2 regions of the Ralstonia insidiosa genome follow, and region 1 is predicted to be linked to the other one. Evidence: riboswitches for the same ligand, from Rfam matches in the RefSeq annotation. Region 1 holds a riboswitch; the other holds the start of a gene.
The links. Region 1 has a riboswitch for glycine ahead of gcvT (glycine cleavage system aminomethyltransferase GcvT). Riboswitches for the same ligand answer to the same signal wherever they lie in the genome.

Region 1 (15,418 bases):
ATGACATGGATCGGCTCGGAATTCCACTTTTATTCCCGCAGGGGGGATTGATATGAACAAGGCATATCGCGTTGTGTTCAACAAGGCGACTGGCGTATGGATGGCGGTTTCGGAGATCGCGCGTGGGCGCGGCAAGGGGCGTTCCGTTGTGCGGCCAGTGGGCGCCGCGCTGATCGCAAGCGCAGCATTGTTTTCTGCGCCTGGGGCGATGGCGCAAGTTCTGATCGAGCAGCCGGACGATGGGGGGCCGATCAATATTGGCAGCAGCGTGACCGGGGGCTCCGTCAGTTTCTCCAACGTAGCGGGCCAAAACCGTCGCCTCACGGGTATTGAGAACGGTGTTGGCACAACCGATGCCGTGACCGTCAATCAGCTCAACGGTGCTCTCACCGCGCTCGGTGGGCGTATCAACAGTGTGACAGGCGCGATTGTTGCCCCGACATACACGCTGGGCGCAGACAGCAAGGGAGGCACAACGTACTCCACCGTGCCAGGCGCGCTGGGCAACTTGGATGACCGGATCAAGGGTAACACCGCCAGCATCGTCAACAACACCACCAACATCGCCAACCTGACCAACGGCACGGCCGGCATGGTCCAACAGGCCACGGCTGGCGCTGAGATCACCGTAGCAAAAGACACCGATGGCGACGCAGTGAACTTCGGCGGCAAGGGCGCGGACGGCAGCCCCATCACGCGCAAGCTGACCAACGTAACGGCTGGCACGAACGCCACTGACGCCGTCAACTTCAGTCAGTTGAGCGACGTCAACAACACGGCTGAACAGGCCGCCACCAAGGCGAACAACTCGGTCCAGTACGACGCTGCTGGCGACACCATCACTCTCACGAACCCGGCGACTGGCACTGGCCCCGTGCAGATCAAGAACGTGGCTGCCGGCACGGCTGACACCGACGCCGTAAACAAGAGCCAGCTCGACAGCGTCAAGGCCGTGGCCGACAACGCCGTGCAGTACGACAGTGCAGCCAAGAATAGCGTCACGCTGGGCAATGCCGGCACGCCGGTCAAGCTCTCGAACGTGGCCGATGGTGCAGTGGCTTCGGACAGCAAGGACGCTGTCAACGGTGGCCAACTGTTCGACGTCAAGAGCACGGCTGAGCAGGCTGCAAAGGCTGCCGCCAACTCTGTTCAGTACGACGCTGCGGGCAACACCATCACCCTCACGAACCCGGTGACTGGCACGGGCCCCGTGCAGATCAAGAACGTGGCAGCCGGTACGGACGACACTGACGCCGTCAACGTCAAGCAGCTCAAGGACGCAGGTCTGGTGGGCAGTGATGGCACGCTGGCCAACGTTGTGACATACGACAGCGATAAGAAGGACAGCGTTACTCTGGGTGGCCTGAAGGACGATGGTACGGGCGCCATGGTTCCGGCAACGGCACCGGTCAAGCTGTCGAACATCGCCAATGGCGTGAATGCCAATGACGCCGTCAACTTCAGCCAGCTCAATGGCGTAGGTAGCGCGTTGGGCGGCGGTGCTGGGTTCAACAACGGTGTGTGGACCGGCCCGACCTACACCTTCCGGAATGGCGACCAGTCGACCACTGTGGGCGATGCACTCTCGAAGTTGGATAACCGCGTTTTCACCCTGGAAGGCAGCAGCGTCGGCGGCGGTAGCGCTGCCAACGACAAGTTCTCCGGTAGCGGTGCAAACAACGGTAATCCCGGCCAGAAGGAGGAGGCCGTAGCATCGGGGGCCTACGCTACGGCATCGGGTGCCAACGCGGTTGCCAAGGGCCAAAACTCCACGGCGACGGGCGCCAATGCCCGGGCAACCGCAGACAACAGTGTCGCCTTGGGTGCCGGCTCGATCGCGGATACGGCCAACACGGTGTCCGTCGGCTCCGTTGGCAACGAACGCGCCATTACCAACGTTGCGGAAGGTACGAACCCCACCGATGCGGTCAACAAGGCACAAATGGATCGTCAAATTGCAGGCGTGCAAAACAGCGTCGGCAACCTGCAGAACCAAGTCAGCCAGATCGACAGCAAGGTCAACCGCGTAGGTGCCATGAACGCGGCCATGTCCACGATGATGGCGAGCGCGGCCGGTCTGCAGACCGACAACCGCATGGCCATCGGCACGGGTCTGTATCGCGGTGAAACCGCACTGGCGATCGGCTACCAGCGCAAGGTCGGCTCGCGCGCCACGGTGACGATCGGCGGTTCTACCGCTGGCGGCAAGGAGTACAACGTGGGCGTGGGCGCTGGTTTCGGCTGGTAACCCACCGTCGTTGATGGTGTGAAGTAAAACGGGCGCGCGGGTCTCCACTGCACGCCCGTTTCTTTTTATGGGCGCAATCGTTTGTGCCCCTCGCTTTTTCCGATGGCGTTACACGGCTCACGTGCCTTGACACGTCCCACGAAGTGCGGCCAGTTTTTTGGGCAGCATTGCTGCCAAAAAGCGCCGCCGACTCGCCCTGATTGACAATCCCAGCCCCCTTCCGTAAATTCCGCCCATCCATCCGGGAGAGCGTGCCCGCCGCACACGGCCAGGCACCGCCGAAGGGGTAGCACCCGAAAACTCTCAGGCATCCAGGACCGGGTGGATCGGCCAGACATGCGTCTGACCGCACTCTGGAGAGCTGGCGCTGCACGACCACTGCAGGCGCCCACCGAAGGGGCTCACGAACGGCGCGCACCGCTATGCGCTCTGCTCGCAATCTCTCAGGTACCAAGGACAGAGGGGCCATCCGCGCAGCTTGCATCTTCATGGCGTCACCATGAGGCATCAGGCTGTGCGGGTGGCCTTTTTTGCTTTTTGGTCCCCGATCCATGCGCCGCGCCCAGGCCACCGGCGGCGCACTCAGCCGAGAGATTCCATGACGCTCCAACACACGCCGCTCAATGCCATCCACCGCTCGCTGGGCGCCCGCATGGTCGACTTTGGCGGCTGGGACATGCCCGTCAACTACGGCTCCCAGATCGAAGAACACCACGCCGTGCGCCAAGACGCAGGCATCTTCGACGTCTCGCACATGTGCGTGGTCGACCTCACCGGCGCGCGCGTGCGCGATTTCCTGCGTGGGCTGCTGGCCAACAACGTCGACAAGCTGCAAACCCCGGGCAAGGCGCTTTACAGCTGCATGCTCAACCCCAAGGGCGGCGTGATCGACGACCTGATCGTCTACTTCTTCCGCGAAGACTGGTTCCGCCTGGTGGTCAACGCCGGCACTGCGCCGACTGACCTGGAGTGGATCGTCGCGCAGAACGAAGCCGCCGGCACGGGCGTAACCATCACGCCGCGCCGCTCCGACAACAACGCCGGCGCCGAGCCGCTGGGCATCCTCGCCGTGCAGGGCCCGAACGCCCGCGCCAAAACGTACGCCGCGCTGCCGGGCACGCAGGCCGTGGGCGAGGCGCTCAAGCCGTTCAACGCAGGCTTCGTCACCGTGGATGGCGTGGGCGAGATCATGGTCGCCCGTACTGGCTACACCGGGGAAGACGGCTTCGAACTGGTGGTGCCCGCCTCGCAAATCGCCGGCGTGTGGGAACGCCTGCTGCAAGCCGGCGTCCGCCCGGCCGGTCTGGGTGCACGCGACACGCTGCGCCTGGAGGCCGGCATGAACCTCTACGGCCAGGACATGGACGAGCACGTCTCGCCGCTCGACGCGGGTCTGGCCTGGACGGTCGATCTGCAAAGCGAACGCGACTTCACCGGCAAGGCGGCACTGCAAGCCGGTGGCCAGCGCGAGCAGTTCGTCGGCCTGATCCTGCGCGACAAGGGCGGCGTGCTGCGCGCCCACCAAAAGGTCATCACCCCCGCCGGTGACGGCGAGATCACCAGCGGCACGTTCAGCCCGAGCCTGTCGCTCTCCATCGCGCTGGCGCGCTTGCCCAAGGATGTGGCCATCGGCACCGACGTGCAGGTCGAGATCCGCGACCGCAAGTTGACCGCGACTGTGGTTAAACTGCCGTTCGTGCGCAATGGCAAGGCGCTGGTCAGCTGAACCCCCGAATTCCACTCATTCCAAATCTTCCGGAGAACCTTTCATGAGCAACATCCCCGCCGATCTGAAGTACACCGAACACGACGAGTGGATCCGCGTTGAAGCCGACGGCACGCTGACCATCGGCATCACCGATTTCGCACAAGACGCGCTGGGCGACATCGTGTTCCTCGAATTGCCGGACGCTGGGCGCACCGTCGCCAAGGACGAAGCGATTGCCGTGGTGGAATCGGTCAAGGCTGCCTCCGACATCTACGCCCCGGTGTCGGGCGAGATCGTCGCCAAGAATGAGGATGCTGCTGGCGCACCGGAGTCGGTCAACGCCGACGCCTACGCCGCGTGGCTGTTCAAGATCAAGCCGACCAACGCCGACGACGTGAACGCCCTGCTGTCGGCCGAGCAGTACACCACCAAGATCGGCTAAGCCGGTCCTTCAAGCCGATGTGCGCGCCCTGACCTGCGCCGCGCATCGGCTTTTTGCTGCATTGCCTGAATTTCGAGCCCTTGCCATGAACGCTCCGCACCCCGCTTCCTCGGCGCTGTCCGCCGAACGCCCCACCCTGGCTGACCTGGAGGCGCGCGATGCCTTCTCGCACCGCCACATCGGCCCGTCTGCCGACGAGCAGGCCCAGATGCTCGACACGCTCGGCTACGCCAGCCGCGCCGCGCTGATCGACGCCGTGATCCCCGCCGCTATCCGCCGCCAAGACGTAATGCCGCTGGGCGAATTCACGCAGCCGCTGACGGAAGAAGCCGCGCTGGCCAAGCTGCGCGGCATCGCCGGGCAGAACCGCGTGGTCAAGAGCCTGATTGGCCAGGGCTATTACGGCACGCACACGCCGGGCGTGATCCTGCGCAACATCCTGGAGAACCCCGCTTGGTACACGGCCTATACGCCGTACCAACCGGAAATCTCGCAGGGCCGCTTGGAAGCGATGCTGAACTTCCAGCAGATGGTGATCGACCTGACGGCGATGGACATCGCCAACGCGTCGATGCTGGACGAAGCTACTGCTGCGGCTGAGGCAATGACGCTGCTGCAGCGCATTGGCAAGTCGAAGTCGACCGTGTTCTTCGTGGCCGACGACGTGCTGCCGCAAACGCTGGAAGTCGTGCGCACGCGCGCCGAACCGATCGGCGTGCAAGTGGTGACCGGCCCCGCTGCGGATGCTGCCAAGCACGACGCCTTTGGCGTGCTGCTGCAATACCCGGGCGCCAACGGTGCACTGCTGGGCGATCTGGCAACTTACCAAGCGCTGACCGACGCCGTGCACGCGGCCGGTGGTCTGGTGGTTGCCGCAGCTGACCTGCTGGCGCTCACGCTGCTGGCCGCGCCGGGCGAATGGGGTGCCGATGTGGTGATCGGCAACACGCAGCGCTTTGGCGTGCCGTTCGGTTTCGGCGGCCCGCACGCCGGCTACATGGCCGTGCGCGATGCGTTCAAGCGTTCGATGCCCGGCCGCCTCGTCGGCGTGACGATCGATGCGCAAGGCAACTCGGCGTACCGCCTCGCGCTGCAGACGCGCGAGCAGCATATCCGCCGTGAAAAGGCCACCTCGAACATCTGTACCGCGCAGGTGCTGCTGGGCGTGATGGCGTCGATGTACGCCGTCTACCACGGCCCGCAAGGTCTGAAGCGTATCGCCCAGCGCGTGCACCGCCTGACCGCCACGCTGGCCGCCGGCCTGCGCGCCGTCGGCTACACGCTGGAATCGGACGCCTTCTTCGACACGCTGACCGTCGCCACCGGCCCGCGCACCGCCAACCTGCACATCGCTGCGCAGGCGCACGGTATCAACCTGCGCCAGATCGATGACGCCCGCCTGGGCATCTCGCTGGATGAGACCGTCACGCGTGCTGATGTGGTCGCGCTGTGGGACATCTTCGCGCACGCCGCCCACGCTGCCGCGCCGGACTTCGACAAGACCGAAGCGGCCGTCGCCGATGCGTACCCGACGTCGCTCGTCCGCCAGAGCACCTACCTGACGCACCCGGTGTTCAACGCGCACCACTCCGAGCACGAAATGCTGCGCTACCTGCGCAGCCTGGCCGACAAGGACCTGGCGCTCGACCGCACCATGATCCCGCTGGGCTCGTGCACGATGAAGCTCAACGCCACCGCCGAAATGCTGCCGGTGACGTGGCCCGAGTTCTCGAACATCCACCCGTTCGCACCGGCTGATCAGACCGTGGGCTACCGCGAAATGATCGACCAGCTCGAGCAGATGCTGTGCGCTGCCACCGGTTACGCCGCCGTGAGCCTGCAGCCGAACGCCGGCTCGCAGGGCGAATACGCTGGCCTGCTGATCATCCACGCGTACCACGCCAGCCGCGGCGAAGGTCATCGCAACGTGTGTCTGATTCCGTCGTCCGCGCACGGCACGAACCCGGCATCGGCGCAGATGGCCGGCATGCAGGTTGTCGTGGTTGCTTGCGATGAGCGCGGCAACGTCGATCTGGCGGATTTGGAAAAGAAGGCCGCCGAGCACAGCAAGAACCTCGCGGCGATCATGATCACCTACCCGTCCACGCACGGCGTGTTCGAGGAAGGCGTGAAGCGCGTCTGCGAGATCGTGCACAGCCACGGCGGTCAGGTGTATGTCGATGGCGCCAACATGAACGCCATGGTCGGCACGGCAGCGCCGGGCCACTTCGGCGGCGATGTCTCGCACCTGAACCTGCACAAGACGTTCTGCATTCCGCACGGCGGTGGCGGCCCGGGCGTCGGTCCGGTGGCTGTGGGTGCGCACCTCGCACCGTTCCTGCCGGGTCGCGCAGCGTCGGGTGAAGACGCCAGCCAGAACATCGGCAACGTGTCGGCTGCGGCATTCGGTTCGGCGTCGATCCTGCCGATCTCGTGGATGTACATCGCCATGATGGGCGCGGCGGGCCTGACGGCTGCGACCGAGACGGCCATCCTGTCGGCCAACTACGTGGCCAAGCGTCTCGCCCCGTACTACCCGGTGCTGTACACGGGCGCGCACGATCTGGTGGCGCACGAGTGCATTCTCGACATCCGTCCGCTGCAGAAGGAATCGGGCATCAGCAACGAAGACATCGCCAAGCGCCTGATGGACTTCGGCTTCCACGCACCGACGATGAGCTTCCCGGTGCCCGGCACGCTGATGATCGAGCCGACCGAGAGCGAGCCGAAGGTGGAACTCGACCGCTTCATCGACGCGATGATCGCCATCCGTGGCGAAGTCGACAAGGTGATCTCGGGCGAATTCGACCGCGAAGACAATCCGCTCAAGCACGCGCCGCACACCGCTGCCGTGGTGATGGCAGATAACTGGCAACACAAGTACACGCGCGAGCAGGCGGCCTACCCGGTGGCCTCGCTGCGCAAGCAGAAGTACTGGCCGCCGGTTGGCCGCGCCGACAACGTCTACGGCGACCGCAACCTGTTCTGCGCCTGCGTGCCGATGAGCGAGTACGCGCAAGACTGAAGACGGGCCTGAGGTGACGCGGCGGTGGTGGAGCGCAATCCCCCACCGCCGCGTCACATGTAACCGGGCGCAATCGCTGTAACCCGCTTTCACAATCGACGCTTTCAGGCGCCTCGCCAAGTAAGGTGACGACAGTTCACCTGATCGACGAGACCCTTCCATGCCGATGCTCCACCGCGCCCCGCTCCTTCGCCTGCTTGCCTGTGCTGCCGCTGTTGCGGCGTGCAGTGCGTGCTCGCCGACACAGGCGGGAGCAGCGGCATCTGTGTATGCCGGTGCACATGGTCCGGCAGGTCCGGCGCGCGACTGGTGCAGTGTTTCGCCTGCGCAGTCCGGCGACCCGGCTGCCGCCAAGCTGATTGCTCGCGCGACGCAGCACCTTGGGCAGACCCCGCATCCGCTGCCGCGCCTGCATACCGAAGGCACGCTGCCGCACCAGGGCATCTACGACGAATCCGTTGCAGCCGCGCGGGACTTTCCCGTCATGCGCGACGCCGCGCTGGCCTGGCGACTCACCAGCGACAAGCGCTTCGCCGAGCAGGTCGATACCTTCCTGCACGCGTGGGTCGGCACGTACGTACCGAGCTTCAACCCGATCGACGAGACGAAGTTCGATGCACTGATCCAGGCCTATACGCTCGCACGTGACGGCCTGACACCGGGCACGCGGGAAGAGACGCAACGCTTCCTGCGCACGCTGGCCGAGGGCTACATCGGGCGCACCGAGGCCGCCCGCCAGCCGCTGTCCCACACGTGGATCAACAACTGGCAGAGCCACCGCATCAAGCTGATGGCGATGTCGGCCGCCGCGCTGGGCGACCGCGCGCTGATCGAGCAGACACATCGCCTGTTCCTGCAGCAACTCGCCAACAACGTGCGCCCCGACGGCTCAGTGGAAGACTTTGAAGACCGCGATGCGCTGCACTACGTCGTCTACGACCTGGAGCCGCTGACGATGGCCGCGATTGCCGTGGCGCCGTTCGGTCAACACTGGCTGCGCGAGCGCGCGAGCAATGGCGCCACGCTCGCCGCCGCCATCGACTGGCTCGTGCCGTATGCCGACGGCAGCCGCACGCATGAGGAATACGTCCACTCGCACGTCGCCTTCGACAAGACGCGTGCTGATGCTGGCCTGCCCGGCTTCTCCGGCATGTGGGAGCCGAAGAGCGCCGGTACGCTCTTCTGGCAGGCCACGCGACTGGACCCGAACTACCGCCCGCTGGCCGAACGGCTTGCTGCCACCGCGCCCGATTGGCTGGCGCTGTGCGCGGCACGCTGATCGGCGCATCATTACAGCAGACAGCGGGCACGCAACAACCCGGCGCAACTGGCCACAAGCCAACTTGCCCTCCTGATTGTCATTGATCGCCCCCGGAGCCCTACCCCATGGCTGTTTCTGTTTTCGACCTCTTCAAGATCGGCATTGGCCCGTCCAGCTCGCACACCGTCGGGCCGATGCGCGCCGCGCTGATGTTCGCCTCGGGCCTCGAAGCCGATGGGCTGATGCCGCAAGTGGCCAGCGTGCGTGTGGAGCTGTATGGCTCACTCGGCGCCACCGGCAAGGGCCACGGCACCGATCGCGGTGTGATCCTTGGCCTGATGGGCGAGGCGCCGGACACCATCGACCCCGACACCATCGACGCCAAGCTAGCAGCACTGCGCGCATCGCAATCGCTATCGCTGCTGGGCCGTCATGCGGTGCGCTTTACCGAGAAGGAACACATCGCCTTCTACCGCCGCGAGGCGATGGCCGAGCACCCGAACGGCATGAAATTCCACGCCTTCGATGCGGCCGGCGAGCGGCTGCGCGAGGCGCGTTACCTGTCGGTGGGCGGCGGCTTTGTCGTGACAGCCGGCGCGGCGAATACGCAAGTGCTGTCGGCGCATGACCAACTGCCGCATCCGTTCCGCAGCGGCAAGGAACTGCTGACGATGTGCGAATCGACGGGCAAGTCGATCGCCCGCCTGATGCTGGAGAACGAACTGACCTGGCGCTCGGAAGCCGAGGTGCGCACCGGTCTGCTCAACATCTGGCATGTGATGCAGGCATGTGTGGCGCGCGGTTGCCGCACGGAAGGCGAACTGCCCGGCCCGTTCCACGTGCGTCGCCGTGCGGCTGAGCTGTATTCGCGGCTCACAGTGCAGGCCGAGCGCACGCTGTCCGATCCGCTGTCGGTGATCGACTGGGTGAACCTGTACGCCATCGCCGTCAACGAAGAGAACGCCGCAGGCGGGCGCGTGGTGACGGCGCCAACCAACGGCGCAGCCGGCATCATCCCGGCCGTGATGCATTACTACGATCGCTTCGTGCCCGGCGCGAACGACAACGGCATCGTGGATTTCCTGCTCACGGCGGGCGCGATCGGCATGCTTTACAAGATGAATGCGTCCATCTCCGGTGCGGAAGTGGGTTGCCAGGGTGAAGTGGGCGTGGCCTGTTCGATGGCTGCAGGGGCGCTCGCTGCGGTGCTGGGCGGCACGCCCGCGCAGGTCGAGAACGCGGCTGAAATCGGCATGGAGCACAACCTCGGCCTGACGTGCGACCCCGTTGGCGGGCTGGTGCAGATTCCGTGTATCGAGCGCAATGCGATGGCCTCGGTGAAGGCGGTGAACGCGGCACGCATGGCGTTGCGCGGCGATGGCACGCACTACGTGTCGCTCGACTCCGTGATCAAGACAATGCGGGAGACGGGGGCGGACATGAAGACCAAGTACAAGGAAACGGCGCGCGGTGGGTTGGCTGTGAATATTGTGGAGTGCTGATTTGGGCTTGGTGGTCCATCCCGTGTTTCATCCCCTGCCGGGGCTGACGCACTTTCTTTGTCTTGCTGCTAAGGAAAGTCCGTAAGGAACGGCGCCGCATCGGGCGGGAACGGCCAAACCGTTGGTTCGCGAGTGTTGTTGCTCGGGGGCTTGGCGGTTTGGCCGTTTTACATGTTGGATGTGGTCGCGCAATGTTCACGACACGAGACTTCACGCAAACACGCCGCAACATCGGAGCATTCTCATACACGCACATGTTGCCTGGGCATAACGTTTGACACATTCAATCCCGTGCCGCCCGAGTCAATGTGTCGCGACAGGATCAGTCCGCTCGACCGGGTCGCCCGCTTGCTCTAGAGAACCCCTCAAGGGACACGCTCGTCGCATGCGGCCGCACTACGTTATGAGGGAAACTCAGTGCCTTCTCGCGAGAAATCTTCGGTCTTAGCGCCACAACTCGCTGCCCCCGCGTCCCCCATCCACGGCGCAGCCCCAGTTGAAACTGCGCCGGCACCGCACTGCGTCGCCGTAGTCGGCCTCGGCTACGTCGGTGCGTCACTGGCCCATGCGCTTTCACGACATTTCCGTGTGTGGGGCGTGGATATCGACGCCACGCGTGTGACGGAGTTGCGCGAAGGCTACGACCGCACCGGCGAGCTCTCTCGCGATGCGTTGCTGAGCGCGCCAATACAACTGACCACCGATGCATCGGTACTGAAGCAGGCCGACATCATCATCGTCGCCGTGCCGACCCCAGTCGACGAGGCTCGGGTACCAGACCTCCGCCCCTTGGAACAAGCGTCCGCCGAGGTAGGCCGGCACATACAGCGGGGTGCGACCGTCGTGTACGAGAGCACGGTCTACCCTGGCGTGACCGAAGACGTATGCATCCCCCTGCTCGAACGGCACAGCGGTTTGAAGCACCTGCATGACTTCCACGTTGGTTACTCGCCCGAGCGCATCAACCCGGGCGATCGCGAGCACACGCTTACCACCGTCACCAAGATTGTTTCGGGAGACACGCCGCAGACGCGTGACACGCTGATGAAGCTGTACAGCGTGATCACACACGTGCATCCCGCCAAGAGCATCAAGGTGGCTGAGGCTGCCAAGGTGTTGGAAGACACGCAGCGCGACGTGAACATCGCACTGATGAATGAGGTGTCACAGCAGCTCAGCACGCTCGGCGTGGATACGCATGACGTCCTGGACGCCGCGCGCAGCAAGTGGAACTTCGTAGATTTCCGGCCGGGCCTGGTTGGCGGTCACGGCATTTCGGTCGATCCGCATTACCTGATGCACGGGGCGATCCCCCCCGGGTTCAATGCCAGCCTGATCCTGTCTGCCCGCGAAACCAACGATGGCATGGCGCAGTTCGTTGTCGACCAGTTGCTCCACTGGATGACGAAACGCCACCTGCTGCATCCGCAGACCATCGTGACGGTGCTTGGCGCCACGCTCAAGGAAGACGTGCCCGACGTTCGCCACTCGAAAGTGATCGACATCGTCAAAGCGCTCAACAGGCTGGGTATCCGCACGCAGATCGTTGATCCGCTGGCCAACAGCGACGAGGTGGCACAGGCGTATGGCCTCCACCTGACCCCGCTGGCCGAGGCCGAGCCTGCCGATGCCATCGTACTGGCGGTGCCGCATGCCGAATATCGGGACGGCGGCTGGCGTTTGATTGCATCGCTGGCCAAGCCTCACGCGCGGTTCGTGGTCTGCGACCTGAAGGCCGTGCTGGATCGGGATCTGCGCCCGGAACACGCGACACTCTGGCGGCCTTGAGCGTCGGTTGAGCAGCCGGTGTTGCCGCGTGTCGATGGGCGCTGCACAAGCCCGCCTCCCATTGAAGACGACCACCCACGGATTCGCGGTGCTCCCGTACGCAATTTAGAGGAAGCTCAAAACAAATCATTCGTCCCGTCGCATCCCGCCCCTCCTATAATCCGGGCCACAAAAACCCTCATCGGAGACCCGCAGGATGCAATCTCCTCGTCCTCTCAAGCACACACCGGCAGCCACGCTGCCGGAGTTGACGCTGCGCGGCATGATCCTCGGTGCCATCATCACCGTGATCTTCACCGCTTCGAACGTGTACCTGGGCCTGAAGGTCGGCCTGACGTTCTCATCGGCGATTCCCGCCGCCGTGATCTCGATGGCGGTGCTGCGCATGCTCGGCGGCACCAACATCCTCGAGAACAACATGGTGCAGACGCAGGCGTCTGCAGCCGGGACGCTGTCTTCCATCATCTTTGTTCTGCCGGGCCTGGTGATGATTGGCCACTGGCAGGGCTTTCCGTTCTGGCAAACGTTTGGCGTCTGCATGGCCGGCGGCATGCTGGGCGTGGTGTTCACGATTCCGCTGCGCCACGCGATGGTGGTGCAGAGCGATCTGCCCTACCCCGAAGGTGTGGCCGCGGCGGAAATCCTGCGCGTGGGCAGCGGCCAATCCGCTGACGGCACACAGGCCGCCAGTGGCGATGCCGTGCCGGCGGCCACCGGCATGCGCGATCTGGCGGCGGGCGGCATTGTCGCGGCCATCGTTGCGTTTGCGACCAGCGGCCTGCGTGTGCTGGGCGAAGGCGCGAGCTGGTGGTTCGCTGCAGGGGCCTCGGTGGTGCGTTTGCCGCTGGGCTTCTCGACGGCGCTGCTCGGTGCGGGTTACCTGATCGGCCTGATGGGCGGGTTGGCCATGCTGGTGGGCCTGGTAATCGCCTGGGGCATCGCCGTGCCGTACCTGACTGCCATCACGCCGATGCCGGAGGGCAAAGCGCTCGCCGCCTTCGGTGCAGATGTCTGGCGCACACAGGTGCGCTTCATCGGTGCGGGCGTGATTGCGGTGGCGGCCGTGTGGACGCTCGGCACGCTGATCGGCCCGGTGGTGCAAGGCGTCAAGCGCTCGTTCGGCAGCCTGCGCCCGCAAGGCGACGCCCGGCAACGCACCGAGCAGGACATGGCGCCGCGCTGGATTCTGCTGGTCACGCTGGCGATGGTGGTGGTGCTGGTGATCACCTTCGCGGCCTTCCTGGCGCCGACCATGCTGTCGCCCGGCTCGCGCTGGACGCTGATTGCCTGTGCGGTGGTGTTTGCGGTGGTGTTCGGCTTTCTGGTGGCGGCGGCGTGCGGCTACATGGCCGGGCTGATCGGCTCGTCCTCCAGCCCCATCTCGGGGATCGGCATGATCGCCATCACGCTGGTGTCGCTGCTGCTGTTGGCCGTGGGGGCAGACAACGGCATCGTCGGTTCGCCCGAGGCCAGCAAGCTGGGCATTGCGCTGGCGATTTTCACGACGTCGGCCGTGGTGGCCGTGGCGACCATCTCCAACGACAACCTGCAGGATCTGAAGACCGGCTGGCTGGTCGGGGCCACGCCGTGGCGCCAGCAGGTCGCGCTGCTGGTTGGCTGCGTGGCGGGCGCGGCGGTCATCTCGCCGGTGCTGGAACTGCTCTACAACGCGTATGGCTTCCCGGGTGCGCTGCCGCGTGCCGGCATGGACGCCGCACAGGCGCTGTCCGCACCGCAGGCCACGCTGATGACGGCCATCGCCACCGGCATCTTTACGCACAAGCTGGAATGGAACATGGTGATTACCGGCACCATCGTCGGTGCCATCCTCATCGCCATCGACTGGGTGCTCAAGCGGCGCGGCGGTGCAGCACGGTTGCCAGTGCTGGCTGTGGGCATCGGTATCTACCTGCCGCCGACGGTGAGCGCGCCGCTGGTGATCGGTGCCGTGCTGGCGTGGGTCATTGAGAAGATTCTCGCCAGGCGTGCCCAAGCGGCCGGCGTGCCGTACGAGCGCTATGCAGAAGTCCCGAACCGCCACGGCGTGCTGCTGGCCTCGGGCCTGATCGTGGGTGAAAGCCTGGTGGGCGTGCTGATGGCGGCCATCATCGGCACCACAGGCACGGATGCGCCGCTGGCGATTGTCGGCGCGTCGTTTGAAAGCGCCGCGCAATGGCTGGGGCTGATCGTGTTCGCGCTGATCTGCTGGGCGTTTGCGCGTCGCGTGCTGGCGGTGCGCCCCGCTCACTGATCAAGCAGCGCTAGTCACTCCACTTACGCAGGTTGTGTTGCGGCCTGCGTCCAACGCCCGCAACCCCGTCGCACGGTCTCGTGCAGGTTGCGGGTTTCGTTTTGGGCACGGCGGATCCACTCGGCATCCGTGTCGCGCCCTTCCACCACCTCCCGCACCATATCCAGCGCCCCTTCGGACGATAGCGCCTCGGCGTGATGCGACAACACCTTGCTGGTTTCCAGGATGTGATCGGCCAACGCGCCACGGTTGCCGGTGGCGGGGTCGACGTATTCCCCAGCCAGCCCGAAGCGGCACGCCTGGAAGCGGTTGAAGGTGTAGACGAGGTAGTCGTCTTCCACCGGCGTGAACGGACGGTCGAGCAGCAGCCAGCGGCCCAGCGCCTGGATGTAGGCGGCAATGGCGGCGGCGCGCTCGACGGTGAGCGGGGTGTCCATCACGCGCACTTCGATCGTGCCGAATTCGGGCTTGGGGCGGATGTCCCAGTAGAAGTCCTTCATGCTTTCGATCACGCCGGTGGCGTGCATCTTGTCGAAGTACGCGATGAAGGCGTCCCACGTGAGCACGAACGGCGCGCGACCCGACATCGGGAAGGCGCTGACCGAGTTCATGCGCGCGGAAGCAAACCCGGTATCCACGCCCTGCACGAACGGCGATGACGCGGCCAGCGCAATGAAGTGCGGCACGTAGCGCGACATGGCGTGCAGCAGGTACAGCGCGTCGTCCGGGTTCGGGCAGCCAATGTGCACGTGCTGCCCGAACACGGTGAACTGCTTGGCCAGATAGCCGTACAGATCCGAGATGTACTGGTAACGCGGCGACTGCGAGATCGTGCGCTGGCTCCACTGCTGGAACGGGTGCGTGCCGCCGCCGCAGATGCCGATGTTCAGCGCCGTGGCGGCTTCGGCCATGCGGTCGCGCATCTCGCGCAGTTGCCACAGCGCCTCGTCGTGGCTGTGGCAGATGCCGGTGGAGATCTCGATCATCGAATCGGTGATCTCCGGCTTGATATCGCCGGGGTACTCCTTGCCCTTGAGCATGCGCAGCAAGTCCGGCGATGCCGAGGCGAGGTCGTAGTCGTGACGGTTGACGAGCTGCAACTCCAGCTCAACGCCAAACGTCAGGGCTTCGGATTTCGAGAACGGTTCGAGCGACATGCCTACCTCTTAGCGATGGTCGTTGTCCTGACGCAC
Region 2 (15,418 bases), on a different contig from region 1:
GCTTGAAGACATGCGGGCAGGTGCGCCTGCGCAACTGCCTCCGACTGCATGCCCAGGGTGAGGACGGCAGCGGCGCGGACGTCCGCCTCGGTGTCGTGCGTCAGTGCGTGCAGCACTGCGGATTCGGCTTGCGGATATTGGCCCAGGTCGTAATCCGCCAGCGCATGGACAGCGCTCGCGCGGAAGTAGGCATCGGCGTCGCGCGTGGCGGCCACTAGTGGGGGAACAAACGCATCATCCACGCCCAGATCGGTCAGGCTGACATTGGCACCGCGGCGCATGTCGGGGGCTTGCTGCCGAAGCGTGGCGATGAGCGCTTCGATCTCGGCGGCACGGTGCGCCTCGGCTGGCGCCGCATCAGCGTCGACAGCGTCAGCGCTGATGCGGCGATTGGCCAGCGCGGTTTTGATACGAGCCATCAGCGACATCAAGCCCATGGAGTGGCAGCTCCTCTACGTTCGGTCAAGGCCAGAAACGCGCCCACACAGGCGGGAGAATGAAACGCACCCCAGGGCGGTCTGCCGGCGGGCCGAGGATCGGATTCCGGCGAGCGCGGATCGTAGCGCGCATGCACTCGCTGTTGCAAGCAGCGCACTCGCGCGCGCCGCTGGCGTCTGGTTGGCGCTGCTACCTATCTCTCGATAGAAGGAGGCGACGGCCCCCGACGCTCAGTTCTTGGCAGTACTCACGCCATCCCGGTTCCACCATCCGCCTCCGAGCGCCTGGAACAACGCCGCCGTATCGGTAAAGCGGTTGGCGCGCGCGGCAATGGTGGCTTGGGTGGCAGTCTGATAGGCCTGCTCGGCGTTGAGCACGGCGAGGATGTTCACCTGACCAAGCGCACGTTGCTTGTCGGTGATATTGAGTGTGGTCTGCGCGGCTTGTTCGGACTTGAGCGCAGCCTTCAGTACGTCGGCATCGGCATCCAGCGCATGCAGGGTATCGGCCACGTTCTGGAACGCGGTGATGACGGTACCGCGATACTGCGCCTCGGCCTGGTCGACGCCGGCGTCGGCACCGCGCTTCTTCGCCAGCAACGCGCCGCCGTCAAAGAATGTCTGCGCCACGTTACCTACGAGGCTCCAGAAGACATTGCCGTCGCGGAACATCTGGCTGAAGATTTCGGCGGTGCCACCCTTGGTGCCGGTAATCGTCAATTGCGGCAGCATGTTCGCAATGGCCACGCCCACCTGCGCGGTGGCGGCGTGCAGTTGCTCTTCGGCTGCGCGCACGTCGGTACGCTGGCGCACCAGGTCAGACGGCAGCGACACCGGCAGATCTTGCGGCAGCTTGAAATCGGCAAACGTAAAGGTCTCGGGAATGCCCTCGCTCGGCAGCTTGCCCGCCAGGGCGGCCAGCAGGTCGCGCTGCACGGCCAGTTGTTTCCGCAGATTGGGGAGTGCCTGCTCGGCCTGTGCCAGCGCAGTCACGGCAGCAGCTACATCCAGCCCGGTGACGGCGCCAAACTGGAATTGCTTGCGCAGGTTGTCGACCAGCTGGTTATTGATGTCCACGATGCGCTGTTGCGCAGCGATCTGCGCGCGCAGCGAGGCCTCTTGCACTGCCGCCGCCACGATGTTGGAGGCCAGCGTGAGGTACGCCGCCTCCATCTGGAAGTACTGCGCATCCTCCGCCGCCTTGAGCGATTCAACCTGGCGCCGAGTCAACCCAAACACATCCGGTGCGTAGCTGATGGTGAGCTGCGCGGTGTGCAGTGTGTAGATCGGGGCACCCGAAGTGAGCGTGGGCGAGATGGTACCCACAGCGTTCTGCTGACGGCTCGGCTGATAGGAACCCTGCAGCAGCGGGAAGAACGAGGCCTGCTGCGCCCGTGTTTGCTGCTGTGCGACCCGCAGCGCCGCTTGCGCTGCGGCCAGCGTGGGGCTGGCGGCAAACGCATCGGCAATCACCTTGTTCAGCTTGTCCGACTGGAATGTCTTCCACCATTGGTCAGACACCTGCATGCCCGAGACAAACCGCTGCGCCTCACCCCCTTGCGTGGCGGCGGACGACGTCTGCTCCGGCAACGGCTGCGGCGTATAGCCGGTCACCTTGGGCGCTTCCGGCGTCTTGAAATTGGGCCCCACCGCGCACGCGGAAGCCAGCAGGCACGCCGCTGCCAAGGCAGTCAGGCGCAGCAGAACAGAGGCGGAATGTGGTGTGCGGAAAGCAGTGTTGGCGGGCATGGAAGCACCCAGTCTGATCGAATGGCGGCGATTCTAGGCGAGACGCCATTTGTTGCGAACTGTGATTCGTCACAGTAGACCGATCTGCAGGCAGCCAGCATCATCCCGGCAAATTTCCATCATCAGGGGTACTGCTGTGCAGGTCGATTACAAATCCGCAGCCCTCGGGGGCGCAATTGCCGCGCTTGCCGTGGGCGGGCTCATGTGGGCGATGGGGGGATCAGGCGGTCCAAAGCACTCGGAAGCCGCAACGCCCGGCGCATCCACGTCGGCCTATGGCGCGCCCACTAAGCTGCCGGCCGCCCCGTCTCGCGATGGCCAGGCCGTCACGCTCAGTGCTTCGCAACTGCAGTACATCAAAGTCGCACCGGTGGAGCTGCGCGACTTCGCCAATCGCCGCGAAGCCGTGGGCAACGTCGACTTCAATGAAGACCGCGCAGTGCAGGTGTTCACGTCCTACCAGGGCAAGATCCGCAATATCTACGCCAAGGTGGGGGATACGGTCACCAAGGGCAAGCCGCTGTTCGATATTGAGAGCCCCGATCTTGTACAGGCGGAATCCACGCTGATCTCGACCGCAGGCACGCGCAAGCTGACCACGGCGGCACTGGCGCGCGCGCATCAGCTGTATGACATCCAAGGGTTGGCGCAGAAAGACCTGGACCAGGCCATCTCTGACCAGCAAGGCGCTGAAGCTGCCTACAAGGCTGCCCGGGAAGCGCTGGCCGTGTTTGGCAAGACGCCGGCACAGATGGACCAGATTGTCGAAACCCGCAAGACAGACTCGGTGCTGACCGTGGCGAGCCCGATCTCCGGTCAGGTCACGGCGCGCAGCGCGCAGCCGGGCCTGCTGTTGCAGCCGGGCAGCGGCACTGCGCCGTTCACGGTTGCGGACGTATCGACCATGTGGATGCAAGCGTTCGTGCCGGAAGCGGATGTGCCGCTGCTGCATGTCGGCCAGCCGGTCAAGATTCATGTGATGGCATTCCCAGGGCGCACGTTCAACGGCAAGATCACCACCGTCGGCGCCACCGTGGATGCCAACACGCACCGCATCCTGGTGCGCTCGGAAATTGACGATCCCAAGCGCGAACTGCGCCCCGGGATGTTCACGTCGTTCGACATCACCACTGCGGCACCCATGAGCTCCCCTGCGCTGGCGACAGACGGCGTGGTACGCGAAGGCGACGGCACCATGACCGCCTGGGTCACGACCGACCGCAAACGCTTTGCCCGGCGCGTCATCAAACTTGGCATTGAGCAGGACGGCTTCGTGCAGGTGGTCGAAGGCCTCACGGCGGGTGAACTGGCTGCCAACGAAGGTGCGCTGTACCTGAGCACGGCAGCTGCCGGCAGCATCAACAGCGCCGACTGAAGGGGACCACCGTGCTGAAGGCGATTCTCAAGCTGTCGCTGCTGCGGCGGCCGCTGATCCTGTTGTTCCTGCTGGTATTCGTGGTGGCGGGGCTGTTTGCCTATTCCAAACTGAATATCGAGGCCTACCCCAACCCTGCGCCCGTCATTCTCGAAATCACCGCGCAAACGCCCGGCCTGTCTGCCGAGGAAATGGAGCGGTACTACACCGTGCCGATGGAAATCGGCCTGGCCACCACACCCGGTGTGGAAAGCATCCGCTCCACGTCGTTCTACGGCCTGTCGTTCGTGCGCGTGACGTTCAAGTACGGCATCGACTACTACTTTGCCTACACGCAGGCGGCACTGTCCCTGCAGCAGAACGTCAGCCTGCCCAACAGCGTGCAGCCGCAGATCCAGGCGTCGAGCCTGGTGGGCGAAGTGGTGCGTTATCAGGTAAAAGGGCCGCCGCACTATGGCCTGACCAACCTGCGCACCCTGCAGGATTGGGTGCTGCAACGCCGTCTGCTGACCGTGCCGGGCGTGGCGCAGGTCGTGAGTTGGGGTGGCACCACCAAAGAGTACGACGTCGAGGTCGACCCGAAAAAGCTAGAAGCCTATGGCGTTACGCTGCCGCAGATGATGACCGCCCTGGGTAACGCCAACATCAACGTTGGCGGGCGCACCATCAACTTCGGGCAGCAGTCGATCAATATTCGTGGTGTCGGCCTGATCGAAGACATCAAGGACATCGACAAGATCGTCCTCACGCAGACCAACGGCGTGCCCGTCCAGGTCAAAGACGTGGCGAAGACGAAGATCGGCTTCAAGCCGCGACTGGGTATTGCCGGGCGCGACAATGACAGCGACGTCGTCACTGCCGTCGTGGTGATGAACCGCACCATGCAGACCAACGACGTGGTGACGCGCGTCAAGGCCGAGCTGGACAAGATCAACACCGACGGCACACTGCCGGCCGGCGTCAAGGTCGAACGCTACTACGACCGCTCGGAGCTCGTCTCCGTGACCACGCACACGGTGATGCACTCGCTGCTGTTTGGCTGCTTGCTGGTGTTCTTCATCCAGTGGATCTTCCTGGGCGACCTGCGCAGCGCGATCATCGTCAGCGTGAACATTCCGTTTGCCCTCTTCTTCAGCATCCTGATCCTGCTGCTGACGGGGGAATCGGCCAACCTGCTCTCGGTGGGCGCGGTGGACTTCGGGATCATCGTGGATTCCTCGGTCATTCTGGTTGAGAACATCTTCCGCAACTTCCAGATGCCGGCGGCCGAGCAGGTACGCCTGCTGACGAGCCGAGACGCCAAGGTGCTCGGCCTTCGTGTGCCGGAGCGCTTGCGCATGATCTTTGTGAGTGCGCTGCAGGTGGACCGTGCGGTGTTCTTCTCAGCACTCATCACGGTGGCCGCGTTCGTGCCGCTGTTCACCATGCAAGGCGTGGAAGGCCAGATCTTCGGCCCCATGGCACGCACCTATGGCTACGCACTGGCCGGCGCGCTGATCGCCACCTTTACCGTCACGCCGGCGCTGTGCTCGTACCTGCTGCCCAAGCACATTGAAGAAAAGGAAACCTGGCTGGTGCGCGTGCTGCATCGGGCGTATCAGCCGGCGCTGACGTGGTCGCTATCCAACCGGCGCATCGCGGTGGCGATTGGAGCCATCGTCTTGGCGGCAACCGTCGCGCTGATGCCATTCCTGGGCACCGAGTTTCTGCCCGCGCTGGAAGAAGGCAACCTGTGGATCCGGCTGACCATGCCGCAAACCGCCTCGCTCGAATCCGGCGTCGTGCCGGTGGCGCGGATGCGGCAGATCCTGCTCAAGCACCCCGAGGTTCGCACGGTGGTGTCGCAGCATGGCCGGCCGGATGACGGCAGCGATTCGGCAGGCTTCTATAACGCCGAGTTCTTCGTGCCGCTCAAGCCGTTGGACCAATGGTCGTCCGGCATGACCAAAGAGAAGCTGATCGCGCAGATCCAAAAGGAATTCACGAGCGAGTTTGCCGGGGTTGGCCTGAACTTCTCGCAGTACATCCAGGACAACGTGGAAGAAGGCCTATCCGGCGTGAAGGGGGCCAACTCGGTGAAGATCATCGGCCCGGACCTCAACGTGCTGGAAAACCTGGCCACCCAGGTGCAGACCGAGATGAGCAAGGTCAAGGGCGTGACCGACCTGGGCGTGTTCCGCGTGCTGGGTCAGCCCAACCTGAACGTGCGCATCAACCGTGAGGCTGCGGCACGCTACGGGCTGAACACCGGCGACGTGAACACCGTGGTGCAAGCCGCGCTGAGCGGCTCGCAGGCCAGCACCATCCTGGAGGGCGATCGGCAGTTCGCACTGACAGTACGCATGGCACCGGAGTACCGCAGCAATATCGACGCGGTACGCAACATCCGCGTGGCCTACACGAATGCGAATGGTGGCAACTCGTACATTCCGCTGTCGGCGCTGGCAGACATCACGCTGGATACGGGTGCCTCGTACATCTATCACGAGAAGAACACCCGCTATATCCCCGTCAAGTTCAGCGTGCGCGGGCGCGACCTGGGCGGCACGGTGGAAGAAGCGCAACAGCGCATCGCCCAGAACGTCAAGCTGCCGCAGGGCTATCGCATCGACTGGGCCGGCGAGTTTGAAGAGCTGGAGCAAGCCAAGAAGCGGCTTGAAGTGGTGGTACCCATCAGCATCGTGTTGATCCTGGTGCTGCTGTATGGGCTGTTCAACTCGCTGCGCGACAGCCTGATGGCGCTGGCCGGCATTCCGTTTGCCATCACCGGTGGTGTGGCGGCGCTGTTCCTGACGGGGCTGGACTTCAGCATCTCAGCGGCCATCGGCTTCGTCTCGTTGTTCGGGGTGTCGGTCATGGACGGCATCCTGATGATCACGTACTACAACGACCTGCGCAGCGACAAGGGCCTCAAGCCGACTGAAGCGATGTTCCATGCCGCGCAGCAGCGGATGCGGCCAATGCTCATGACGGCGCTGTCGGCGTGCATTGGCTTGTTCCCGGCGGCCATCTCCACGGGCATCGGCAGCCAAGTGCAGCGTCCGCTGGCAACCGTGGTGGTGGGCGGCATGCTGGTCGGCCCCCTGATGTTGCTCGTGATCGTGCCGGCGCTGCGGATGGTGTTTCTCGGCAAGGAGCCGCCAGATGCCCCGCCCCTTGAAGAGGCACCGGTCTAGCGTACTGCCGCGCCCCCGGCGCGGCATGCCCTACAGCTTGATGATGCCCGCGCTCGAAGCCTTGACTACGGCTTCGATGCGCGTGGCCACACCCAGCTTCTGACGCGCGTTGTCGATATGAAAATCGACCGTACGTTTGGACAACCCGAGAATCGTGGCGATCTCGCCAGAGGTCTTGCCGCGCGCCGACCAGGCCAGTACTTCCACTTCGCGCTCACTCAGGTGCACCGGCGGCAGCGCTGCGCGTGGGCGCACACGCTTGGCAAGGCGTGTCTGCACAATGCTGATCAGGATCTCGAAATCGACCGGCTTGGTCACGTAGTCATCCGCGCCCAGGCGACGACCACGCAGCTCCGATTCGCGCTGCGCCATTGCGGTCAGAAACACGAACGGAATCTCGGCATAGCGCGGCGCAAGGGTCCCGACTTGCTCCAGCAGCTCGAACCCGGTCATGCCGGGCATGCTCACATCGCACAGCACCAGATCGGGCTCCTCGCGCAGCAGCGCTGCCAGCCCCGACTCCCCGTCATGCGCAACGGTGACAGCGTAGCCGTGTTCGACCAGCTCTTCGCTGATCAGCTCCGCGGTCTCGACGTCGTCCTCGATACAGAGGATTTTCGGAGCCGTTGCGTTCATGATGCGCTCATGTGAAGGTATGGTTACCGATGCTTCGCTGCAGCCCCAAGGACCCAGCGCATGACAATTCCGATGCACTCTCCGGAGCCGGCCCACAGTGCGCCCGCCTCTGGTATCTCCCCCAGGCGACGCCTGCTCGGCCTCGACTCTCCGTCAATCCTGCGCCCCATCCGGGTGCGGTTGTCGCTGGTGTTCGTGACCTTTCTTCTGCTGGTGATTGGCGTGGGTGCCTTCAGTATCAACCAGTTGGCCAGCTTCCACAGCGTGTCGGCACAGATCAGCGAACGCTGGCTGAAGAACAGCCGCATTCTAGGGGATCTGAACAACTACATCTCCGACTATCGTGCCGCCGAGGGTGATTTCCTGATCGCCTCGTCCCGTGCTGATCTGCGCGCGGCGGATCAGCAGGTCGCCACATTGGATGACCTCATTGCCGCGTCGCAGGCACGCTACGACAAGATCGAGCACGACGCCGCCGAGCGCGAACTCTATAGTCAGTTTGTTGTGCAGTGGAACATGTATCGGGAGCTGGCGAGGCGGCTGATGATTTCTGCCAAAACTGGCGAAGTAAAAGGCGCGACGCAGCTTTACCACACGGAGTCCAAACGGGCTTTCGACCTGGCCAATGACACGCTGGGCGTCATGACCGAGCGCAGCGTGGCCGGCGGCGCCGCTGAAACCGAGCGCGAAGCACAGGCCTATCACGATGCGCGGCAACTCATCATCGGTGCCATCGTCGTGGCGGCGTGCCTGGTCGTGATTGCGGTGGCTTACCTCGCCTATGCCGTCTCGCGCCCGATCGCCGTTCTGGTCGATCGAATGCACCACATCGTCAACAACGACACGCACGTCGACATTCCTGGCCTTGAGCGTCGCGATGAAATCGGCGATATCGCGCGGGCCGTGGCACGTTTTCGCGACAACACGATCGAACTCGGCCGCAGCAAAGATGCACTGGTTGCACAGGCAGCAGTTCTGCAGGACCTGCTGGACAAGGAGCGCCGCCTGGCCGAACTGCAGCGCAACTTCGTGTCCATGGCGTCTCATGAATTCCGTACGCCGCTCGGCGTGATTGATGGCCATGCACAGCGGCTCATGCGCATGCGAGAAGCGCCCGCGCCAGAAGTGATCGACGAGCGCTGCGGCAAGATCCGCGCTGCAGTACAGCGCATGACGCATCTGATGGATCATCTGCTCGATTCTTCGCAATGGCTCGACACCACAACGCCAGCGGCGATGCGGCGTACGAAATTTCCGCTGCCGGCATTGCTGCACGAGGTGTGCGAGATGCATCGGGACAGCACACCCGGCACACGCATCGAAGAACACATCGAAGCCGATGGACCCGACATCATCTTTGGTGATGCCAAACTGCTCTTTCAGGCGTTCAGTAACCTGATCGGGAATGCCGTCAAATACTCACCACCTGGCACGCCGGTCGGTGTGTATGTGCAAGGCGACGCCGAAAGCGTATCGGTGGTGGTGGAAGACCGCGGCCTGGGCATTCCGGAGCGCGACATCGAGCGGCTGTTCGAGCGCTATGTTCGCGGAGGCAACGTGGCCGGTACAGTGGGGGCCGGCGTCGGACTGTACCTGGTCAAGCTCGTGGTGGAACTGCACCAGGGCACGATTACCGTCAGCAGCGCTGAAGGCAAGGGTTCCAGGTTTATCGTGCGCCTGCCGCGCCTGGAAGGCTGATCAGGCGCGCCGCGAAGCCTTGAGCGCCAACGCCCAGGCCACCGTGCCGATCACGGCCCCGAGCAGGAACGGATACGAGCACAGATTCCCCGAGCCCCACTCGAGGAACGACCACGCCAAGCCCACCGCTGCGAGCATCAGGCTCCATTGCGCAGGTTTGCCCATCAGGTGGCGGACCACGCCGCTGTAAAGCAGCAGGCACGCCAGCAGAGAGATCAGTGCGGTCAGCAACGACATCGAACCCGTCGCCACCGTCTCCCAATAGGCCGACGCGTATGTGGCGGTAAAGCCGGCCTGCAGCAGCGTTGCAATGGCAAGCGGTGCGCGCGTCGAATCGGTGGTCTGCTGTGCTGGTGTCGATTCCATCATCCCCTCGGCTGTCTTGGTGTTCTTGCGGGCGTTTCCACGTCGACCTTCGGGCGAAAATGCGACGCCCAGATCGCTTGGGTGCGCAGCATAGCATTCAGCTAGCGCACAGCCTCCGCAATCGCCCGGCTTGCCGAACGTCACAACCCGTGACACACTCCAGCCGCTGCCTTTACCGGCAGCACGCAGGCGCGGCGGGCGCAACACGCACCGCTGCAACACGCCGCAGGAGAGACCGGGTTGCAACGATGCCCGGCGCCGATGGAGCAACCACCCCGGAAACTCTCAGGCAAAAGGACTGTGGCGTCGACTGCGAATCTGGAGAGAGGCATGCACGCGCATGCCCACCGAAGGGGAAGGCACTCACGCTGCACGCTGCGGGTGCCCAAGCTCTCAGGTCCCAAGACAGATGGGGTGAGCCGACCGGATCGTCCGGTCAACCCACCACTCCATAGGGACCGCCATGACGCATATCGTCATCGTTGGCGCCGGCATTTCCGGCGTCACCACCGCTTACACGCTCTCCCAACTCGGCTATCAGGTCACGGTGCTCGACCGGCATCTGTATCCGGCCATGGAAACCTCGTTCGCCAACGGCGGGCAGCTTTCCGCCAGCAACGCCGAGGTCTGGAACAGCACCGGCACGCTGCTCAAGGGCATCAAATGGATGCTGCGCAACGATGCGCCGCTGCTGCTCAACCCCAAGCCGTCGTGGCACAAGTACTCATGGATTGGCGAGTTCGTGGCGGGCATCGCCCACTACCGCCGCAACACCATCGAGACCACGCGCATGGCCATCGAGGCGCGCAAGCATTTGTTTGCGATGGCCGAGCGCGAGCAGATCGATTTCGACCTGCAACGGCGCGGCATCCTGCACGTCTACCACGACAAGGCCAGCTTTACCGCGGCAGGCAAAGCCAACGCGCTGCTCGTTGCCGGCGGGCTAGAGCGCCACGCCGTGAGCCCGGAAGACATTGCTGCCATCGAGCCCACGCTGCGCGGCAACTACTACGGCGGCTACTTCACCGAATCGGACGCCACGGGCGACATCCACAAGTTCACACGCGGTCTTGCGCAAGCCTGCGAGAAACGCGGCGTGCGCTTCATGCAAGGCGTGGATGTGCGCGACGTGGAAACCACCGAGCGCGGCGTGCGACTGCTGCTGCAGACCACACTGGATGATCGCCTCTCCACAAGCGCGGCCAATGTCGTGCAGGAGATCACCGCCGATGCGCTGGTCGTCTGCGCGGGCGTCGGCAGCCGGCATGTCGCGCAGATGGTGGGCGACCGTATCAACGTGTACCCGGTCAAGGGCTACTCGATCACCGTGCATCTGGACGATGAGGCGAGCATGCAAGGCGCGCCGTGGGTCAGCCTGCTGGATGAGAGCGCGAAGATCGTCACCAGCCGCCTGGGCGCGGGACGCTTCCGCGTGGCCGGCACGGCAGAGTTCAACGGCTACAACCGCGACATCCGCGCAGACCGCATCGAACCCCTGGTGGCCTGGACGCGCCGCAACTTTGCGATCGGCACCTCGCGCGTGGTGCCGTGGGCTGGCTTGCGTCCGATGATGCCGGACATGATGCCGCGCGTTGGTCGCGGGCGGCATGCGCGCGTGTTCTACAACACGGGCCATGGGCACCTTGGCTGGACGCTCTCTGGCGCCACGGCCGCGATGATCGGCGACGTGATCGCGCGCGATTGCCCGTTGCACTGATCACCAATCCCACAGCGGATCGGGCCAGGACAACCCAGGCCCGATCCGTTTGGGTGTTACTCGGGTGCGGATACGGGCGCCTCAGAGCGCAGGACTCGAACCGGCACGGACTTGTAAGACGGCGTGCCGCTTTCCTTGTCGATATAGTCCAGGGGCACCAGCACGTTCGCCTCAGGGTAGTACGCCCCCACGGAGCCACGCGCAATGCTGTAGGCGATGGCTGTGATCTTCTCCAGGCGTAGCTTCCGGCCGGACACGATGGTCTCGATGTCGACCAGGTCGCCATGTTCGAGCCCGCGTGCGGCAAGATCAGCCTCGTTCATGAACAGCACATCGCGTCGGCCGAACACGCCGCGGTAGCGGTCATCGAGCGCGTAGATGGTGGTGTTGTACTGGTCATGGCTGCGCAACGTGATGAGGCGCAATACCTCTTCGCCACCGAGGACACCAGCGTCTTCCCGTACGCCACCGTACACGGAGAACATCGCCTTGCCGGTGGGCGTCGGCCACTGGCGCTCGGTAGGTGGCAACGGCAGGCGGAAGCCGCCGGGCGTGCGGATGCGCTCGTTGAAGTTCTCGAAACCCGGAATGGTCTTCTCGATCAGGTCGCGAACCTTGTCGTAGTCGGCAACCAGCTCCATCCACGGCACCTTGCTGTGCGGCAACGTCGCCTTGGCCATGCCGGCAACAATGGCCGGCTCGGAGCGCAGGTGCTCCGACGCCGGCGTCAGCTTGCCCGCCGATGCGTGGACCATCGACATCGAATCCTCAACCGTGATGGACTGCGGGCCACCCGCCTGGACATCAAGCTCGGTCCGGCCCAGGCAAGGGAACACGTAGGTTTCCTTGGCCACCAGCAGGTGCGAGCGGTTGAGCTTGGTGCCAATGTGCACGCTCAGGTCCAGCTTGCCCATGGCTGGGAAGCTCTGCTCCGGATCGGGCAGCGCCACTGCAAAATTGCCGCCCAGGCAGATCAGCGCTTTCGCCTTGCCGTCGATCATGGCCTGCATGCCGTTGACGGCATCGTGCCCGTGCGCTGCAGGCGGCTTGAAGCCAAACACGCTTTCGATACGCTGGAGAAAATCGGCGGACGGCTTTTCCGTAATGCCCACCGTCCGGTTGCCCTGTACGTTGGAGTGGCCCCGCAGCGGACAAATGCCGGCACCGGGCTTGCCAAAATTGCCACGCATCAGCAACAGGTTGGCGATCAGGCGCACGTTGGCCGTCCCCTTGTTGTGCTGCGTCACGCCCATGCCATACGTGATGATGGTGGCGTTCGACTTGGCATAGGCCTCAGCAACCTGCTCCAGCTCGGCGCGCGTCAGCCCGCTGGCCTTTTCGATGTCGGGCCACGTTGCCGCTTCCAGTTCGGCTGCGAATGCATCAAAGCCCTGGGTGTGCTCTGCGATGAAGTCGCGGTCCAGCACATCGCCTTGCGCCGCCTCCATCGCCAGGAGGGCCTTCATGATGCCGATCAGTGCTGCAGCATCGCCACCGCCATCGACCTGGTAGTACGTCGATGCAATACGGGTCGAACCGTAGGTGGCCATCTCCAGGAAGTTCTGTGGGTCGGCAAAGCGCTCCAGCGCGCGCTCGCGCAGCGGGTTGAATACGATGATGGGCACGTTGCGCCGCGACGCTTCGTGTAGCGTACCCATCATGCGCGGATGGTTGGTGCCCGGGTTGTGGCCGATCGAGATGATCAGCTCGCAGTGTTCGAAATCCTCCAGCGACACGGTGCCCTTGCCGATGCCGATCGACTGCGGCAAGCCAACGCTGGTGGGCTCGTGGCACATGTTCGAACAGTCCGGGAAGTTGTTCGTGCCGTACTCCCGCGCGAAGAGCTGATAGAGGTAGGCCGCCTCGTTCGATGCCCGCCCGGAGGTGTAGAACTCGACCGCATCAGGCGGGAGCCCGCGCAGGATCTCGCCGATGCGGTTGAAGGCGTCTTCCCACTCGACGGCACGGAAGGTGTCTTTCTCGCGGTCGTACACCAGCGGATGCGTCAACCGGCCCTTGTCTTCCAGTTCGTAGTCGGACCATGTGAGCAGTTCCGATACGGTGGTCGTGGCAAAGAACTCGGGCGGCACGCGCTTGTTCGTCGCCTCCCAGGTCACGGCCTTGGCACCGTTCTCGCAGAACTGGAAGGTGGAGCGGTGTTCCTTGTCGGGCCAGGCACACCCCGGGCAATCGAAGCCCGTGGGCTGGTTGGTCCGCATCAGCGTGATCGGCGCCTGGAACTTGTCCATCTGGTCATGAACGGCCTGCGCCGTTGCCCGCAGCGCGCCCCAGCCGCCGGCAGGGCCGTCATAAGGCCGGATGCCGGGAACTTCGCGTCGATTTGCCATGTGAATCTCCATCGCCCCCAGCCAGGGTTGGGGGCTTGCGTTGGTAAAGCCGCTGCGCGGCCGTGGGTTGAAATGAAAGGGTTCGACAAACCTGATACGTCAGGCCTCAGATTCGGCGGTGCCTTTGGAGCCTTTGCTGCGCTTCTTTTCAGTGGTGCTCTTCTCTTGCGAGAGAGGGGCCTTCCCTTCCGTTGCGGGCGGCGCGAGCTTGTTGAAGGTCACCGTACCGCTGTCCTTGTCGAAATCCAGCTCCACGGTGTCGCCCGATTTGAGCGTGTCGCCCAGAATCTCCTTGGCAAGCCGCGTTTCGATCATCTGCCGCACCTGACGCTTCAGCTCACGCGCACCGAACTCGGGTTGATAGCCCTCCTCCACCAGGTGCTCGACAAGCGCCTCACCCATCTTGAGGGTAATGTCCTGTGCCGCCGCGGTACGCCTCACCCGGTCAAGCTGGATCTGCACGATCGCGCGAATGTTCTGCCTGGACAGCGCGTTGAACACGATGATCTCGTCGATCCGGTTCAGGAACTCGGGGCGGAAGTGGCCTTTCAGCACCGGCATCAGTGCATCGCGCAGCGCCTTGTCGGTCTTGCGCTCGTCTTCGGGTCGCTCAAGGTTGTCCATGATGATCGACGCGCCAAGGTTGCTGGTAGCGATCAGGATCGTGTTGCTGAAGTCCACCACACGGCCCTTGCCGTCAGTCAGCCGGCCATCGTCAAACACCTGCAGCAGCACGTTGTTCACGTCCGGGTGAGCCTTCTCGATTTCGTCGAGCAGGATCACGCTGTACGGGCGCCGTCGCACGCGTTCGGTGAGTTGACCGCCCTCGTCGTAGCCAACGTATCCCGGAGGTGCGCCAATCAGGCGCGCAACCGCGTGGCGCTCCATGTATTCCGACATGTCGATGCGGATGATCGACTGCTCGTCGCCAAACACCGTTTCGGCCAGCGCCTTCGCCAGCTCGGTCTTGCCCACGCCAGTGGGGCCGAGGAACAGGAAGGTGGCTATCGGGCGATGCGTTTGCCCGAGGCCAGCGCGCGAAAGCCGTACTGCATCGCTCACGGCGACGACGGCGTCGTCCTGACCGACCACGCGCTCGCGCAAGCGCTCTTCCATTTTCAGCAGCTTCTGGCGCTCTTCCTTCGTCAGCTCCGACACCGGAACACCGGTCAGGCGTGATACCACCTCGGCCACCGATGCCACCGTCACCTCCAGCGTCTCCGAACCGGTCTTGCGCTGCCAGGCTTCCATCTTCTCGTCGAGCGTCGTCTGCTTGGCGTTGATCTGCTCTTCAAACTGCTTGGCCTCATCAAAGCGCTTGCGCGACGCGGCGTAATCCTGCTCGCGCTTCAGTTGTGCGATTTCCGCCTCACCTTCCTGAATGTCCGCCGGACGCGATGTCGCGCCAATCCGCACGCGGGCCGCTGCCTGATCAATCAGGTCGATGGCCTTGTCGGGCAGGAAGCGCGATGTGATGTAGCGGTCCGCAAACTCGGCCGCGGCAACAAACGCATCATCGGCAAAGGTCACCTGGTGGTGCGCCTCCAGGCTGTCGCGCAGGCCACGCAGGATGACGATGGTCTGCTCGACGCTGGGCTCCGGCACAAGCACGGGTTGGAAGCGCCGCTCAAGCGCGGCATCCTTTTCGATGTACTTCTGATATTCATTGAGCGTGGTGGCACCGATCAGGCTCAACTCGCCGCGAGCAAGCGCAGGCTTGAGCACGTTGGCAATGTCGAGCCCGCCCTCGCCGCCGCCCTGCCCCGCGCCCACGATGGTGTGCAGCTCGTCGATAAACAGGATCAGCTCCGATTGCTTGGCGGTCACTTCGTCAATCAGCTGCTTGGCACGCTCCTCAAACTCGCCGCGATACTTCGCGCCCGCCACCATCGAGTTGATGTTGACCTCCACGAGGC

Region 2: another riboswitch for glycine. It lies ahead of F7R11_RS26100 (D-amino acid dehydrogenase); the one in region 1 lies ahead of gcvT (glycine cleavage system aminomethyltransferase GcvT).

The regions. Positions count from the first base shown of each region.
Region 1 covers NZ_VZPV01000001.1:243,919-259,336, forward strand. The annotation lists gene F7R11_RS01215 (ESPR-type extended signal peptide-containing protein) at 53-2,248, shown strand; glycine riboswitch at 2,481-2,578, shown strand; glycine riboswitch at 2,592-2,718, shown strand; gene gcvT (glycine cleavage system aminomethyltransferase GcvT) at 2,847-3,974, shown strand; gene gcvH (glycine cleavage system protein GcvH) at 4,018-4,398, shown strand; gene gcvP (aminomethyl-transferring glycine dehydrogenase) at 4,484-7,423, shown strand; gene F7R11_RS01235 (alginate lyase family protein) at 7,590-8,702, shown strand; gene F7R11_RS01240 (L-serine ammonia-lyase) at 8,810-10,186, shown strand; gene F7R11_RS01245 (nucleotide sugar dehydrogenase) at 10,664-11,974, shown strand; gene F7R11_RS01250 (OPT family oligopeptide transporter) at 12,171-14,225, shown strand; gene F7R11_RS01255 (YbdK family carboxylate-amine ligase) at 14,249-15,382, opposite strand; gene F7R11_RS01260 (cation:proton antiporter) at 15,392-15,418, opposite strand, start outside.
Region 2 covers NZ_VZPV01000005.1:133,736-149,153, reverse strand. The annotation lists gene F7R11_RS26135 (HEAT repeat domain-containing protein) at 1-419, opposite strand, end outside; gene F7R11_RS26130 (efflux transporter outer membrane subunit) at 669-2,186, opposite strand; gene F7R11_RS26125 (efflux RND transporter periplasmic adaptor subunit) at 2,323-3,561, shown strand; gene F7R11_RS26120 (efflux RND transporter permease subunit) at 3,573-6,737, shown strand; gene F7R11_RS26115 (response regulator transcription factor) at 6,768-7,373, opposite strand; gene F7R11_RS26110 (sensor histidine kinase) at 7,446-9,071, shown strand; gene F7R11_RS26105 (hypothetical protein) at 9,072-9,437, opposite strand; glycine riboswitch at 9,654-9,748, shown strand; gene F7R11_RS26100 (D-amino acid dehydrogenase) at 9,901-11,154, shown strand; gene F7R11_RS26095 (FdhF/YdeP family oxidoreductase) at 11,211-13,502, opposite strand; gene F7R11_RS26090 (ATP-dependent Clp protease ATP-binding subunit) at 13,602-15,418, opposite strand, start outside.